Regions from separate parts of the Serratia sp. EC4 genome, predicted to be linked through region 1. Evidence: predicted binding sites of a transcription regulator. Region 1 holds the regulator's gene; each other region holds the start of a gene.
The links. The regulator Fur, encoded in region 1, represses iron uptake genes when iron is present. The targets are predictions, from matches to a motif close to ATAATAATGAGAACNACTATCAA.

Region 1 (4,177 bases):
ATCGCCAAGCTGATCGTCATCGACGTCGCGCCGGTGGATTACCAGACCCGACGTCATGACGAGATCTTCGCCGCGCTGAAGGCCGTCAGCGCCGCCGGCATCACCCAGCGCCAGGCGGCCGCCCAGTTGATGCGCGACTACCTGCAGGAAGAAGGCGTGATCCAGTTCCTGCTGAAGTCCTTCCATAACGGTGAATGGCGCTTCAACCTGCCGGTGCTGATCGAACGCTACGAAGACATCACCGGCTGGCAGGACGTCCCGGCCTGGCCACACCCGACCCTGTTCATTCGCGGCGGCCTGTCGCCGTACGTGCAGGACAGCTACCGTGCAGATATCGCCCGCCAGTTCCCGCAGGCCCGCGCGCACGTCGTCGCCGGCACCGGCCATTGGGTGCACGCCGAAAAACCGGAAGCGGTGCTGCGCGCCATCCACCGTTTCCTCGGCGAAGCCTGAAAAATACGTTAATCTGGCGAAAAAACGCGCTAAAGATAACGGCTTAGCGCGTTTAGCCCGCAGTTAGGCATTGTCGCCGCTCCATCTGCTGGGGTAATATGGCGCGCTATAATTTTGCCGCCGCGCCAGCGCGTTCGCGAACGCCGGTTCGGGGGTAAATTTGGGTTAGGGTTTATTGGCCCGAAGTGTGTTAATCGATGCCTCCGGAAGCGTGCGAGCGCTTTTTGATGCAAACTCCCTTGCAGTACCGCTACCTATGGCAAAAGAACAAACGGATCGCACGACGCTGGATCTGTTCGCAGATGAACGCCGTCCGGGGCGCCCGAAAACCAACCCGCTTTCCCGCGATGAACAGCTTAGAATCAATAAGCGCAATCAGTTACGGCGCGATAAAGTGCGCGGATTGCGGCGCGTAGAGCTGAAAATCAACGCGGATGCGGTGGACGCCCTGAACAAACTGGCGGAACAGCGCAACATCAGCCGCAGCGAACTCATCGAGCAGATGCTGTTGGCGCAACTGGCGGAAGAACAGCCGGAACATTGATCTCTTCGGCCGCACGCGCGGCGCGGCGTTAAGGACAACGCCGGATCGACCACGCTTTTCTTCATCCTTCGGCATCGCATAAATGCGATAAAACCCCGGCGCCACTTTCTGGCATGATACGCATTTACCGGTAAGAGACTGCGCCTGTCGGCGCCCGCCACCATGGCGAAAGGCTCTTGTCATGGCATCATTTTAATCGGCGGCAGTGCCGGCGCCGAGTAATGCAATTAATTGAATTTAAAGGTTATACGCGATATGGCTACTGTAGGCATTTTCTTTGGCAGCGACACTGGCAATACCGAAAACATTGCCAAAATGATCCAGAAAATTCTTCAGAAACAGTTTGGCGACGATGTCTCAGAAGTGCATGACATCGCCAAAAGCAGCAAAGAAGACCTGGAAGGGTTCGATATCCTGCTGCTGGGTATCCCGACCTGGTACTACGGTGAAGCGCAGTGTGACTGGGATGATTTCTTCCCGACGCTGGAAGAAGTCGATTTCAACGGCAAACTGGTGGCGCTGTTCGGCTGCGGCGACCAGGAAGACTACGCGGAATATTTCTGTGACGCGATGGGCACCATCCGCGACATCATCGAACCGCGCGGCGCGGCCATCGTGGGCCACTGGCCGACCAAAGGCTACCACTTCGAAGCTTCCAAAGGCCTGGCGGACGACAACCACTTCATCGGTCTGGCGATCGACGAAGACCGTCAGCCGGAGCTGACCAATGAGCGCGTGGACGCCTGGGTCAAACAGATCGTCGAAGAGCTGAGCCTGGCCGATATCGTCGGCTAAACGCCGGTACTGGCGAAAGGTTGAACAAAGGCCCTGTAAAGTGCATAGTGTGCCGACAGGGCCGTCATCGGCAACAGGGATTGCTGCGATAGAAGCTACAGATTTGTAACTTCCCACCCCGTCACGGTAGACTGAGATATCGGTTTATCCCATCCATCAAGGCGTTGCATGCAAAACATGCAATAGTGCAATTATATCTTTGTTAACAACCGGCGGTTTCCATTTAGTACAACCGGTTCTATAATGAGACGCATTAACTCTTTGTGCCGACCGATGCCACAGGCGAGTACGCCTCAACTTGATTAGCATAGTAACAGGACTGAATTCGCATGACCGACAACAACATCGCATTGAAGAAGGCCGGCTTAAAAGTCACGCTTCCGCGACTCAAAATCCTGGAAGTACTGCAAAATCCGGAATGCCATCACGTCAGTGCGGAAGATTTGTACAAAAAACTGATTGATATGGGCGAAGAGATCGGCCTGGCGACGGTTTATCGCGTACTGAACCAGTTTGACGATGCGGGCATTGTGACACGTCACAATTTCGAAGGCGGCAAGTCCGTGTTCGAGCTGACCCAACAGCATCACCACGATCACCTGATTTGCCTGGACTGCGGCAAAGTGATCGAATTCAGTGATGAATCCATCGAAGTGCGCCAGCGTGATATCGCCAAGCAGCACGGCATCAAGCTCACCAACCACAGTCTGTACCTGTACGGCCACTGTGAAACCGGTGACTGCCGCGAAGACGAATCGCTGCACGACAAGAAATAAGCCTGACCGGCTATGAAAAACCGCCTCACATTGGGGCGGTTTTTTTATGCCCGCCGTACAACGGGCAAAAAAATCCCCGGACAAGCCGGGGGAAGATCATGTCATGAAATACTACAATTGCAGCGGCACTGCGACTCCACGTACTGCTCTCACTTCAACATCCGCCCCACGCCGGCACGCGCGGGGGCGAACGCATTCCCCCTTCATTATGATGCGGCCCGCTGCCAGAACCACGGGCCCCGGAGCCAGACCTAGACCTTCTCGGCGCGGCTGTAGCGTTTACCGTCCGGGCTGACCGAACGCACCTGCACGTCACCGGAGACCGTCGGCTTGGCCTTGGCGTCATAGCGCTGCCACTGCTTGCCGCCGTCGGTGGAATACTCGATGCCCAATCCCGGCAGCGCGATATTCGCTTCCAGCTTGCCGCCCGCCACGCGGGCGCCCGGCACCGGCAGACGATAAGCGACGCCGCCTTTGTCCAGCTTGGCCAGTTCACGTTGGCCCAGGATATTGGCGAAGCGCAGCCAGTCTTTCTCCAGCGCCTGGGTATCGACAAAGTGGGTTTCCCCGCCTTTGTATTCGCGGCCGGCGCGATAGTCCTGCTCCCAACCGGCGCGGTGCCAGGCGCGTTCCGCCACCGACAGCGCGCGCGGGAAGATCATGTATTCCATCTGCGGATCGGTGCGCTGGGTTTCGCTCCACAGCTGAGCGGACAGACCGTAGGCACCCGGCCACGGCTTGTCGCTTTTGGCGTTGAAGTGGTTGCCGTCGCGGTCGACCGAGGTTTCCGCGTTCTGCGGCATGTTGTCCGGCGCGAAGCTGAACACCTTGCGCTCGTCGCTGAAGCGGGTGCCCCAGTAGTAACCGCGCTCGTCCGGATTCACCTCGTAAGGGAAGTCCATGTAGACGTAGTCCGGGTTGGAGACCACCACTTCATACCCTTTATTGGCCCAGTCGTTAACGCTGTCGAAACCGCCCCAATACAGGGTGTCCCAGAAGTTGACGCCCACGCGCGAGGTGGCGAACGCCTTCGAACTTTCGGCGTCTTTCAGACCGTCCTGCCAGGCCTGCATTCTGTCGATGCCGTGCGCCTTCACCAGCTTGCTGACCTCCTGGCCGAAGTAGCTCGGCAGGTGCTCCATGTCGGCCACCTTGCCTTCTTTGATCATCGTCTGGCACACCTGCGACTTGGCCCACGGCTTGTCTTCATTACTCTGGTCAATGATGCCTTTACCCGGTTCCGGTTTCGCCTTGTCGGTATAGCCTGCGCCCAGGCGGATGTTTTTCGCCTCATCGCCGCCAAAGTGCCAGGTTTTGATCGGCTGGCCGGCTTCTTTATGCATCTGGGCAATCTCGCCAATCACCTTGTCGACAAAGCGCTGGGAAGAGTCCAGGCACGGGTTCAGGTAGCTCTGGCGGTTAAAGAACTGCACGGAGGTGGTGTTGGAGGTATCGGTCGGATCCACCAGGCGGAATTCGTTGGCCTCCTGCTCTTTCCCGGCGGCATGCAGCTTTTTATAGCGCGCTTCCATCGAGACCACCGCGGCGCGGGCGTGTGCCGGCATGTCGATCTCCGGGATCACCTCAATCTGGCGCGCCTGAGCGTATT
Region 2 (4,177 bases), on a different contig from region 1:
CAGAACCAACGGTCATCCGCCAAACGCATCACCATATGGCGATACAGCGGCGCGCCGCTGCCGGCGCGCAGATCGCTCGCCAGATCGATGTCCATCAGCGCGCGCGCGGCGGCTTCAGGATCCGACGACGTCGTCAGATCGACAAGTTCCGGCTCATACACCGCCAGCGCGTCGTCCAGCCATTGCACCGGCACGCCGTCGCGTTCCGCAAAACGCAGGCGCAGCATGTCCACCTCGCCCAGGCCCTGGATGATGGCCTGCAGCAGAGGCTCTACGGCAATGGGGCCGTTGAGTTCGATGGCGTGGGCCACCGCGTAGGCATTGCGATGCGGGGAGATTTGATCGGCGACCCAGATGCCGGGTTGCGCCGCGACCAGCGGCCATTCGCCCGCAAGCGCCGGGCCGCTGAGAGAGTTAGGGGTGTGTGACACTGCTTATTGCTCCCGTAATTACCTGGCGCCGGTCACGCCTCGCGTGCTGCGACCGGCAGAATATCTTGCCAATGCTGTTCCAGCCACTCGTCGCACGCGGAGCGCGCCGCCGGGCCAAAGACGATCGTCCACTCGGACGGAATGGCGCGGAAATCCGGCCACAAACTGTATTGTTGTTGTACGTTGCGCAGCACCAGGCTGCGCTGCTGTTGATCATCGAACGGATTCAGGCTTTCCACCATGTGTTCCTCGTGCCGTTGCCGTCGCCGATGCCGGATAAGCGGTGGCGAAAGCGGAGGCCCATACCGCCTGCAGCCCATCGGTCAGGCCGCTGCGCCAGCACAGCGCGTCGTGCCCGCCTTCCACCACCCGGTAGTGCACCCGATGGCCGGCGTCGCTCAGGCGCGCCGCCATTTCGCCGCTGACCCGATGCACCAGCTTTTCCTGCGAACCGGCTTCCATAAAGACCTTCAGCGCGCCGTGGTTGCCCAGGCCGTGCCGTTCTACCTGCTGCATCAGCCAGCAGGCGTCATCGGGAATGCTCGGCAGCTGCAGCATGTCGCGCCGCGGCCACCAGTAGGAGCCGGACTGGGTGATCACCGCGCCGAAGCGCTGCGGCCAACGCAGCCCGGCGTACAGAGAAGCCAGGCCGCCAAAGCTTTGCCCCGCCACCACCGTATCGGCCGGCTTGTCGCTGTGCGGCGCCCAGTCGGCCAGCTGCGGCATCAGTTCTTCCTGCACCGCCAGCCAGAAATCGTCCTTGCAGGTTAATTCTCGCGCCCGGTGCGGCAGATCGATGATGTCGATCAGCACATACACCGCTTCCGGCAACGCCCCCTCGCGGGTCAGCTGCATCAGCGGCTCCCAAACCGGCATCTGCTTCGCCCAGAACTGGCCGTCTAGCAGGATCGCGAGCGGGCGCTCGGCCGGCTTGCTGTCGCCGGTGGTGTAGATCCAGACGTCGCGGCTGTTGCCCAGGCGTTCGCTCTGCCAGGTATGGCGCTGCAAACGCGCCGGCAGTGGCGGCGTGCAGCGCCCGCTGGCGATCTCATACTCGTCGAACGAGCGCCATACCGGCTGCGGCGGCGCATCCGGCATGTGCAGACCGGAGACGCTGTGGCCGCTGGCGCTTTGCCAGGAGCGATAAGGGTTGAGCAGATCGGGGGTAGCGCTGACGAACACCTGGTGCCACCAGTGACGCAGGTTGTGCATGTTGGCGTGCGCATCGTCGCCGCTGAACGCCGGCGGCCGCTCGTCAAAGCAGGGGATAAAGCAGTAGCTGCCGCGCCAGGCGCCGCTCAGCTCGGTCTGCCAGTACCACACGTCGGTACCGGCCAAGCGCTGCAGGCTTTGCGGCGGATTCGGCTGATGATGGTCGGTCAGGCAGTTAATGTTGATCCACACGCGACGGTAGGCGGAGGTCAATTCGCATCCCTGAGGATCGCGCCAGAAGAAGGTGGTGCGCCACCGGCCGTTACCCGCCGGTTCTACCCATGGCGTACCGCGTCGTGCCACCGTCAACCACCATCCTGGACTGCCCGCATTGCTGCTGGCCAATAATCTGCTGCTTTCTGACTGTAGTTCTGTATTCACAACGCCTACCCATTTTGTAGTTGGCGGCACCGGGAACGTCGACTTTTCCCTATCGCCGGCCACCGCCCGAACGCACTGTACGCCAAATACTATTGATAATAATTTGCATTTGCAATAGTGTGTAAGGCTTGGAGATCGTGCTGGTATTGCGCGCAACGGACAGGGATCGGGGATACATCAATGGCATCCCTTGCCGCAGCCGATTTTCTATTTCCGACTACACAAAAACTACAACCGCCCTTCCCCCCATTCGGCGAGGGATGGCAGCAAGGTAGGACACTCAGATGAAAAGCAAGCTATCACGTTATTCTTTAGCCACTCTTATCGGCTTGGGATTGGGCGCGTCCGCGTTCGCCAACGCCGCGCAGCAGACCGACACCACCACCACGGAAGAGAACAGCGGCGCCACGGAGAAAAAGCCGCGCGGCGAAGACACCATCGTCGTGACCGCCGCCCGGCAGAACCTGCAGGCGCCGGGGGTGTCCACCATCACCGCCGACGAGATCAAAAAACGCCCGCCGGCGCGCGACATCAGCGAACTGATCCGCACCATGCCCGGGGTTAACCTGACCGGCAACTCCACCAGCGGCCAGCGCGGCAACAATCGCCAGATCGATATCCGCGGCATGGGCCCGGAAAACACCCTGATTCTGATCGACGGCAAACCGGCCTCCAGCCGCAACTCGGTGCGTCAGGGCTGGCGCGGCGAGCGCGACTCGCGCGGCGATACCGCCTGGGTGCCGCCGGAAATGATCGAGCGCATCGAAGTGCTGCGCGGCCCTGCCGCAGCGCGCTACGGCAACGGCGCCGCGGGCGGCGTGGTCAACATCATCACCAAGAAAGCCGGCGATGCGCTGCACGGCTCGCTGAACGGTTACTTCAACGTGCCGCAGCACAAGCAGGAAGGCGCCACCAAGCGCACCGACTTCAGCCTGTCCGGCCCGCTGAGCGATTCCCTGAGCTTCCGCCTGTTCGGCGGCTACAGCAAAACGCAGGCCGACGCCTGGGACATTAACGAATCGCATAAATCCGAACGCGTCGGCGCCTACGCCAACAGCGTCCCGGCCGGGCGCGAGGGGGTGGTCGATAAAAACATCGACGCCTTGCTGCACTGGGATTTCGCCCATCTGCAGTCATTGGAGTTCGAGTACGCCTATGGCCGCCAGGGCAACCTGTACGCCGGCGATACCCAGAACACCAACACCAACGCCCTGGTGCAGAGCAACTACGGCAAAGAGACCAACCGCATCTACCGTGAAACCTTCGGCCTGACCCATCGCGGCGCCTGGGACAACGGCGTGAGCACCAACAACTACGTGCAGTTCGAACGCACCCGCAACACCCGCCTGAACGAGGGCTTGGCCGGCGGCACCGAAGGCATCTTCGACACCAAAAACACCGGTTTCGGCACCACCAAGCTGGACGACTTCCTGGCGCACAGCGAAGTCAGCGTGCCGTTTGAGCTGGGCGTCGCGCAAACCGCCACGCTGGGCACCGAGTGGACCCAGCAGCGGATGAAAGACGGCACGTCCACCAGCCAAACACTGATGGGCGGCACCATTCCCGGCATGACCACAGGTACGCGCAGCCCTTACGCTTCCGCGCATATCTTCTCGCTGTTCGCCGAAGACAACATTGAACTGACCGACACCACCATGCTGACGCCGGGTCTGCGCTACGATCTGCATTCGGAATCCGGCAACAACTGGAGCCCGGCGCTGAACCTGTCGCAGGAACTGGGCGACTACTTCACGCTGAAGATGGGCATCGCACGTTCCTATAAAGCCCCGACGCTGTTCCAGACCAACGGCAACTACCTGCTGTACAGCAAAGGCCAGGGATGTGCCGGCAGCGATACCAAAAACGGCTGCTACCTGCTCGGCAACGACGATCTGAAAGCGGAGACCAGCGTTAACAAAGAGATCGGGCTGGAGTTCCATAACGACGGCTGGCTGGCCGGCGTGACCTACTTCCGCAACGATTATCACAACAAGATCGAAGCGGGCAACTCGCGCATCGCCACCAGCAGCACCGGCACGGCGGTCTATCAGTGGGAAAACGTACCGAAAGCGGTGGTGCAGGGGCTGGAGGGCTCATTGAACGTGCCGGTCAGCGAGACCGTCACCTGGAGCAACAACGCCACCTACATGATC
Region 3 (4,177 bases), on a different contig from region 1:
TATTACGACGCCAAAGTGGTGGCGGACTTTGTCCGGCTGGTGGAGAAGCTCGGCTATAAACCGGTGCTGCTGCCGTTCTCGCCGAACGGCAAGGCGCAACATGTGAAAGGTTTCCTGACGCGGTTCGCCCGCACCGCGCGCAAAACCGCCGATTTCCTCAACCGCGTGGCGCAGCTTGGCATGCCGCTGGTGGGCGTCGATCCGGCGCTGGTGCTGTGTTACCGCGACGAATACCGCGAGATCCTCGGCGCCGAGCGCGGCGATTTCCAGGTGCAGCTGGTGCATGAATGGCTGCAGCAGCGGATCGCGGATCGCGCCGAACAGCCGGCGACCGGTGAGCCGTGGTATCTGTTCGGCCACTGTACCGAAACCACCGCGCTGCCGGCCAGCGGCCAACAGTGGGCGGCGATCTTCGCCCGCTTCGGCGCCAAACTGGAGAACGTCAGCGTCGGCTGCTGCGGCATGGCGGGCACTTACGGCCATGAAGCCAAGAACCTGCAAAACTCGCTCGGCATTTATGAGCTATCATGGCATCCGACGCTACAGCGTTTGCCGCGGCAGCGCTGCCTGGCGACCGGCTATTCCTGCCGCAGCCAGGTGAAACGCATCGAGGGCAATGGCGTGCGCCACCCATTACAGGCACTTCTGGAGATGATTGAGTGAAATTGTGGAAACGTGAAACGTCGCTGGAGCAGCTGAACCGCGCCGGTGACGGCTGCATGGTCAGCCATGTGGGCATCGAGTTTACCCAGCTGGGCGAGGATTTCCTCGAGGCCACCATGCCGGTCGATGGCCGCACCCGGCAGCCGTTCGGGCTGTTGCACGGCGGGGCGTCGGTGGTGCTGGCGGAATCGATGGGATCGATGGCCGGTTACCTGTGCAGTGAGGGCGAGCAGAAAGTGGTGGGGCTGGAGATCAACGCCAACCACCTGCGCGCGGTGTTCGATGGCCAGGTGCGCGGGGTGTGCCGCGCGCTGCACGTTGGCCGCCGTCATCAGGTATGGCAAATCGAGATCTTCGACGCGCGCGATCGGCTGTGCTGCACTTCGCGTCTGACCACGGCGGTCATCGACTGATCCCCGCCGGTTTCCGCAGGCGCTCGGCCTGCGGAGCCTTTCGCTTTACAGCTGAAACGGCACGCGTTTGACGAAGTCCTTCTGAAACGCGTTCGCCTTCTCCCAGGTGCCTTCCATTGCGTATTTTTGGCAGATCAGCGTCAGCGTATGGCGCGCGAAGTGGTAACTTTGCACCCGAAACAGCTGGCAACGCTGCGGATTGTTGATCTCGACGATCAGCCGGTTGTGCAGCTTGCTGAGCGCGTGCAGGTAGCTGTCGTCGTCGCCGTTCTCCAGACACAGATTGGCCATGGTAAGGCTGACGCTGTTGTACCGCTTCAGGTGGTCGATATTGCATTCCGGGCGCCGTAGCGCCGCTTCGGCCATGTAAAAGTCCACCGTGGCGTCGCGCACGCTGAATTTGTAGTCATCAATCTTGCCCAGCAACCATGCGTTGATCGAAAGAGTCATTGGCTTCGCGCTCAAATTACAATTGAATGATAATCATTATCATATAAACTGCCGCGTTGCCGATCAATCCCCGGCGTGGCGTTTTTTCATCGCGTGAGGTGTAAAAGGCTGCCGACGACCCAACTTGAGCCTGAGCGACTAAACTTTAACCTGAGGGCGCGCGCTTGCGCTGCGCCACGAAATGCCGATAAACGCACATTTACGACAGACAGAATGCAGAAATAGGTATTTTCTATGAATGTTTAGATCGGCAATGCACCGCGGCGCTGTAACGCTGACGGGCCACCGGGGAGTGCGGTACGGTGATGCAGGATAAAGAACAAATTCATAGGGATAGCATGCACACCTTGCCGCCGGACGCCGCAAGCCGCCACGGATGTCCCGCTGGCTTGCCGCACGCCGCAGCGAAAAACCGCGCTCGCGGCGGATACCCCCGCAAAACAAACGGTTGAAGTGATAATCGTTATCACTAACATATAAGCAACCCAGATTGGCTGTGGCCAAACACGAGTGTGAGGTAGACCCTATGCAAACGGAAAATGTCGGCACTTTTTCTCTGGATGAAAATGTCTGGCAAGGCATTTCGCTCAGCGACAGCGCCGTACGACAAATAACCAAACTGATGCAGCAGGATCCGCAGGTGAAAGGGCTGCAGCTAGGGGTGAAACAATCCGGCTGCGCCGGCTTTGCCTATGTGCTGGATCTGACCCGCGAACCCGCCGATGACGATCTGCTGTTTGAGCGCGACGGCGCCAAACTCTACGTGCCGCTGAAGGCCATGCCGTTCATCGATGGCACCACGGTAGATTACGTCCGCGAAGGGCTGAATCAGATATTCAAATTCAACAACCCTAAAGCTCAGCATGCCTGCGGGTGCGGCGAGAGCTTTGGCGTTTGAGCGATGCAATCAACATGACACGAAGCAATGTAGAAATGCCTAATGAAGTGCAGGCTTGGGTCAGCGAAGGTCGCTACAAAGAAGGTTTCTTCACCCAGCTGGCAACCGATGAGTTGGCCAAAGGCATCAACGAAGAGGTGGTGCGCGCCATCTCGGCCAAGCGCAACGAACCCGAGTGGATGCTGGAATTCCGCCTCGAAGCCTACCGCGCCTGGCTGCAGATGGAGGAGCCGCACTGGCTGAAGGCCAATTACGAACGCCTGAACTACCAGGACTACAGTTACTATTCGGCGCCGTCCTGCGGCAGCTGCGACGATGCTTGCGGTTCGCAACCCGGCGCCGAGCAGCAACCGGGCGCGGCGACGGAAAAAGATTACCTGACCAGCGAAGTGGAGCTGGCGTTCAACCAGCTCGGCGTACCGGTGCGCGAGGGCAGCGAGGTGGCGGTGGACGCCATCTTCGACTCGGTCTCGGTCGCCACCACCTACCGTGAAAAACTGGCGGAGAGCGGGGTGATCTTCTGCTCGTTCGGCGAAGCGATCCAGGAATACCCGGATCTGGTGCGTCAGTACCTGGGGCGCGTAGTGCCGTCCAACGATAACTTCTTCGCTGCGCTGAACGCCGCGGTGGCCTCCGACGGCACCTTCGTCTATGTGCCGAAAGGCGTGCGCTGCCCGATGGAGCTGTCGACCTATTTCCGCATCAACGCCGCCAAAACCGGCCAGTTCGAGCGCACCATCCTGATCGCCGACGAAGGCAGCTACGTCAGCTATATCGAAGGCTGTTCCGCCCCGGTGCGCGACAGCTACCAGCTGCATGCGGCGGTGGTGGAAGTGATCCTGCATAAAGACGCCGAAGTGAAATACTCGACGGTGCAGAACTGGTTCTCCGGCGGCGAGAGCAAGGGCGGTATCCTTAACTTCGTCACCAAGCGCGCGCTGTGCGAAGGCGCCGGTTCGAAAATGTCCTGGACCCAGTCGGAAACCGGCTCGGCCATCACCTGGAAATACCCGAGCGTGATTTTGCAGGGCGACAACTCGATCGGCGAATTCTTCTCGGTGGCGCTGACCAGCGGCCATCAGCAGGCGGATACCGGCACCAAGATGATCCACATCGGCAAAAACACCAAGTCGACCATCATCGCCAAAGGCATCTCCGCCGGCCACAGCGAGAACACCTATCGCGGCCTGGTGAAAATCCTGCCGGGGGCGGAAAACGCCCGTAATTTTACCCAGTGCGACTCGATGCTGATCGGGCCGGACAGCGGCGCCCACACGTTCCCTTACGTTGAAGCGCGCAACAACAGCGCGCAGCTGGAGCACGAAGCCACCACCTCGAAGATCGGCGATGACCAGCTGTTCTACTGCCTGCAGCGCGGCATCAGCGAGGATGACGCCATTTCGATGATCGTCAACGGTTTCTGCAAGGACGTTTTCTCCGAGCTGCCGCTGGAGTTCGCCGTCGAGGCGCAAAAACTTCTGGCCATCAGCCTGGAACACAGCGTGGGTTAATCGCCGCATTTTTAGCGCCGTCGGCGCTATCTGAGGACACAGCATGTTAAGCATCAAGAATTTGAAAGTCAGCGTGGAAGGCAACGAGATCCTCAAGGGATTGGATCTGGAGATCAAACCGGGCGAAGTGCACGCCATCATGGGGCCGAACGGCTCGGGCAAGAGCACGCTGTCCGCCACGTTGGCCGGGCGTGAAGAATATGAAGTGACCGAAGGGGAAGTCACCTTCAAAGGTAAGGATC
Region 4 (4,177 bases), on a different contig from region 1:
GAAGCTGCTGATGTTCTTGCCGTCCAGCATCACCTCGCCGGCGCTGGGTTTCAGCAGGCGGCACAGGGCGCGCAACAGCGTCGATTTGCCGCAGGCGTTCGGCCCGACGATCACCGTGAAGGCGCCGTCGGGGATCGCCACGCTCAGATCGTCAGCGATGATTTTATTGTCGTAGCCCAGCTTCAGGTGCGAGGCGTGCAGGCGGTGGCTCATGGCATTATCACTCTTCATTATCTGCGGGCCTCTCGGATGAGCAGCCAAATCAGGTACAGGCCGCCGATGCAGACGGTCACGACCCCGACCGGCAGTTGGATCGGCGCGAAAAGATGTTGGGACACCACGTCGGCGCCGAGCAGCAACGCCGCGCCCATCAGCGCCGAGGAGGTCAGGGTGACCGAGGATTGTCCGGCCAGGCGACGGGCGATCTGCGGCGCCGCCAGCGCGATAAAGGAAATCGGCCCGGCGGTGGCGGTGACGGCGGCGGTGAGGGTAACGCCAAACAGCATCAGCCACAGCCGGCTGCCTTCGGCGTTGACGCCCAGCGCGCGCGCCGTGTCGTCGCCCATTTCCAGCAGCTGCAGCCGTTTGCCCATCAGCAGCGCGGCCGCGGCCGCCAGCACGATGAACGCCGTGGCGGGCTGGGCTTTTTGCCAGGTCATGCCGTTGAGCGAACCGGCCTGCCACATGGCGGCGTCCATGGCGCGCTCGAGCGAAGCGGTGATGATCAGCCAGGTGTTGGTGGAAACCAGCACTGCGCTGATGGCGATGCCGACGATGATCAACCGGAAGCCGGCGATGCCTTGCCGCCAGGCCAGCAGATAGATGGCCAGCGCCGAGAGAATGCCGCCGGCCAGCGCGCCGCCGGCGATGTAATAGTAGCCGCCGTTGAACAGGGTGATGGCGATCAGCGCGCCGGTGTAGGCCCCCATGTTAAAGCCGATCACGTCCGGGCTGCCGAGCGGGTTGCGGATAATCGACTGGAAAATGGCGCCGCTCATGCCGAGCGCGGCGCCTAACAACAGCGCCATGGCGATGCGGGGCAAGCGCCATTGGGTGACCACGGTCACCAGATTTTTCGGCGCCTCGCCGCTGAGCGCGGCAAAGACCTGCTCCAGCGAGAGCTGCAGCGTGCCGTAGCACAGCGCGGCAACCGCCATCGCCAGACATAACGCCAGCAGCGAAAGGTTGACCAACAGCAGGCGCAGCGGCACGCGCCAGTTGATGACGCCGTCTGGACGGCCGATATGCAGCGTGTGCGGCAGACTCATCACAAGCCCCCCAGCGTTTTCTTGCGGCGCACCAGCCAGATCAGTACCGGCGCGCCGATAAAGGCGGCGACGATGGAAACCCGCAGTTCACCGGCCGCCAGCAAGCGGCCGACCACGTCGGCGCACAGCAGTAAAATCGGCGCCAGCAGCATGGAATAGGGCAGGATCCAGCGTTGGTCGGGGCCGACCCACCAACGGGCGATATGCGGCACCATCAGGCCGATGAAACTGATCGGACCGACGGTGGCGGTCGCCGCGCCGCACAGCAGCGTGATGGCGATCACCGCGACGATCTGAGTCAGCACCACGCGCGCGCCGAGCACGATAGCCAAATCTTCCCCCATGCCGATGGTATTCAGCGGCCGGGCGATGAGCAGCGTCAGCAGGCAGCCGAGCAAAATGGCGGGGGCGGTGACCGGCAGCGTGGACAGCGTGCGGATATCCAGCGTGCCGGCCTGCCAGAAGCGCAGTTGGTCAAAGGTTTGCGGATCGATCAGCGACAGCCCGGTGGTGATGCCGAGCAGCACCGCGCCGATCGCCACGCCGGCCAGCGTCAGCCGCACCGGGTTGATGCGCCCGCCCGCCAGCGTGCCGATCAGGTAGACCAGCAGGGTGGTGAGGGCCGCGCCGACAAAGGCATAGGCCATATAGCTTTCGGTGGTGGCGGCGCCGAAAAACATGATGCCGATGACTACGGCGAAGCTGGCGCCGGCGTTGATGCCGAGCACGCCGGGATCGGCCAGCGGGTTGCGCGTCAGCGCCTGAATCAGCGCGCCGGCGGCGCCGAGCGCCATGCCGGCCAGGATGCCCGCCAGCGTACGGGGTACCCGGGCATTGAGAATGATGGTGCTGTCGGAACCGCTCGCGGCGCCCTGCAGGCTGAGCCAGACGGTATGGAAGGGGATGGCTTTGGAACCCAGCATCAGGCTGGCCATGATGCACAGCAGCAACAGCGCCAAACCGATACCGAACCCGGCGATGCGTTTGAAGCCACTGGCGTAAGCTGCGTGCGGTGCGGACGAAAGCGTCCGCTCAGTTGGAGTGGGTACGTTCACACCGGTAACTCCTGTATGATTTTTATTCTCATTGTTATTTGCGTTCATGCGGGCGCTTATAGTAGCACGAGTTTACGCCCGCATGCACCCGCCGGTTGGCGGCGCAGGTGCAATGATGATGTTAATAACTATTGATATTTCAATTGATTGAATGTGAATGCTTGCCCCGTTTGCGGAAAGCGTCGGCAGGGGGCTGGCCTGCCGACGGCATGATTCAGGGCTTTTTGAACAACCGTTCGATTTGGTTCAGCATGTTGGTGGCGCTGTAGTAATCGAGGCGGAAGGTGTCGTTGCCGACGGCGTAGACGTGCCGCTGTTCCACCGGCTCCAGATGTTTGAGGAACGGGTTGGTCAGCACCTCTTGCACTTTGCGCTCATTGGTGGCGAACAGGATCAGGGTTTTGCCATTCAGGCCTTCGGCCATTTTTTCGCCGGAGATCTGGATGATGTCATGGCGTTTCCCCATGCTGGTGTTGCCTTTGGCGCTTTCCGGCGGGGTGGCCAGTTGGAAACCGAGCTGGGTCAGCAGTTTGCCCTGGGCGGAACCCGGCGTCCACAGCATGGCCTCGCGGCCGTTGTCGGCATACACCAGCGGAGTGGTGGGCTGCGGCGGCAGCGCGATCGCCTGCTTCACTTGCTCCACGCGCTGTTCGAAACGATCTTCCGCCTGTTTGGCGCCGGCTTCATGACCGGTGATCTCGCCGAGCTCGCTGGCCAGCTGCTGCCAGCTTTTGTCGCCATAATCGAGCACCAGCGTCGGCGCAATGGCGGACAGCTGGTCATACAGTTTCAACGCCGAATCCCCGCCGGTCGCGGCGACGACGATCAAATCCGGCGCGGCGGCGGCGACGGCTTCGGCATTGGGCTCCACCTGGTACAGCCGCTCGACGTGGCGCTGCTTGGCCACCTCGCTCCATTGGGTAAAGAAACCTTGTTTATCGGCCACCAGGGGATTTGGGCTGGTGGCGGCGCTGGCGACCACCGGGGCGTCGATAGCCAGCAGCGTGCCGGTGATGGTGACGCTGGTGGACACGATGCGCTGCGGCGGTTTTTCCAGCGTGAACTTCCCTTTGGCGCTGTCGATGGTGCGCGGCCAACTGCTGTCGGTTGCGGGAGCGGACGGTTTCTGCCCGTCGCTCTTGTCGTCCGGGCCGCAGCCACTGAGCAGCAGGCTGGAAGTGGCGATAAATGCAATGAACAGCTGGCGTAAGGATAGGGTCATGAGCGGGCTCTTTCTTTCCTTGAACTAAGGCGTATCAATCCGGCGGCGGATTGGCTGCGTGGTGTATGCCCGCTAATTTACCATTCAAGCCGCCAAAATGATAACCATTCGTATCTCAGCGCGTGGTGAATACAGAAAGAATAAGGAGATAGGGGCAGTGAGTGAGGCAGAAACGAAAAAAGCGCCAAAAGGCGCTTTTTTCTGAATTGGTGGGTCGTGCAGGATTGATTCGGCCTGTGGCCTCACCCTACGGGCAACGCTGCGCGTTGTCGTATCGCTGCGCGATGCTCGAACCTCTACGGTTCTTCATCCTGCACGACCCGGTGAACTCTGTCGGCGAGAGATGAAGTCAGAGTCGGATGGTGCAGAAACGAAAAAAGCGCCAAAAGGCGCTTTTTTCTGAATTGGTGGGTCGTGCAGGATTCGAACCTGCGACCAATTGATTAAAAGTCAACTGCTCTACCAACTGAGCTAACGACCCGCAGAAGTGGTGGGTGATGACGGGCTCGAACCGCCGACCCCCTCCGTGTAAAGGAGATGCTCTACCAACTGAGCTAATCACCCACTTCAGGACTTCCAGGCACTGCTAAACGAGAGAATGATGGTGGGTGATGACGGGCTCGAACCGCCGA

Region 2: a site for Fur is predicted at 2,111-2,133, ahead of fes (enterochelin esterase). Genes of this name have one in related genera too.
Region 3: a site for Fur is predicted at 1,980-2,002, ahead of sufA (Fe-S cluster assembly scaffold SufA). Genes of this name have one in related genera too.
Region 4: a site for Fur is predicted at 2,339-2,361, ahead of fepD (Fe(3+)-siderophore ABC transporter permease). Genes of this name have one in related genera too.

What each region holds. Positions count from the first base shown of each region.
Region 1 is NZ_JBNIDE010000002.1:309,058-313,234, reverse strand. It holds gene ybfF (esterase) at 1-453, shown strand, start outside; gene ybfE (LexA regulated protein) at 710-997, shown strand; gene fldA (flavodoxin FldA) at 1,253-1,792, shown strand; gene fur (ferric iron uptake transcriptional regulator) at 2,122-2,568, shown strand; gene ACP39K_RS08105 (beta-N-acetylhexosaminidase) at 2,820-4,177, opposite strand, start outside.
Region 2 is NZ_JBNIDE010000012.1:20,155-24,331, reverse strand. It holds gene ACP39K_RS22555 (enterobactin synthase subunit F) at 1-431, opposite strand, end outside; gene ACP39K_RS22550 (MbtH family protein) at 464-670, opposite strand; gene fes (enterochelin esterase) at 645-2,024, opposite strand; gene ACP39K_RS22540 (TonB-dependent siderophore receptor) at 2,309-4,177, shown strand, end outside.
Region 3 is NZ_JBNIDE010000003.1:46,486-50,662, reverse strand. It holds gene ydiJ (D-2-hydroxyglutarate dehydrogenase YdiJ) at 1-663, shown strand, start outside; gene menI (1,4-dihydroxy-2-naphthoyl-CoA hydrolase) at 660-1,076, shown strand; gene ACP39K_RS10325 (hypothetical protein) at 1,122-1,526, opposite strand; gene sufA (Fe-S cluster assembly scaffold SufA) at 2,053-2,424, shown strand; gene sufB (Fe-S cluster assembly protein SufB) at 2,439-3,935, shown strand; gene sufC (Fe-S cluster assembly ATPase SufC) at 3,979-4,177, shown strand, end outside.
Region 4 is NZ_JBNIDE010000001.1:1,333,529-1,337,705, reverse strand. It holds gene ACP39K_RS06305 (ABC transporter ATP-binding protein) at 1-213, opposite strand, end outside; gene fepG (iron-enterobactin ABC transporter permease) at 231-1,268, opposite strand; gene fepD (Fe(3+)-siderophore ABC transporter permease) at 1,268-2,323, opposite strand; gene fepB (Fe2+-enterobactin ABC transporter substrate-binding protein) at 2,538-3,545, opposite strand; RNA gene ACP39K_RS06285 (RtT sRNA) at 3,753-3,876, opposite strand; tRNA gene ACP39K_RS06280 (tRNA-Lys) at 3,951-4,026, opposite strand; tRNA gene ACP39K_RS06275 (tRNA-Val) at 4,034-4,109, opposite strand; tRNA gene ACP39K_RS06270 (tRNA-Val) at 4,148-4,177, opposite strand, start outside.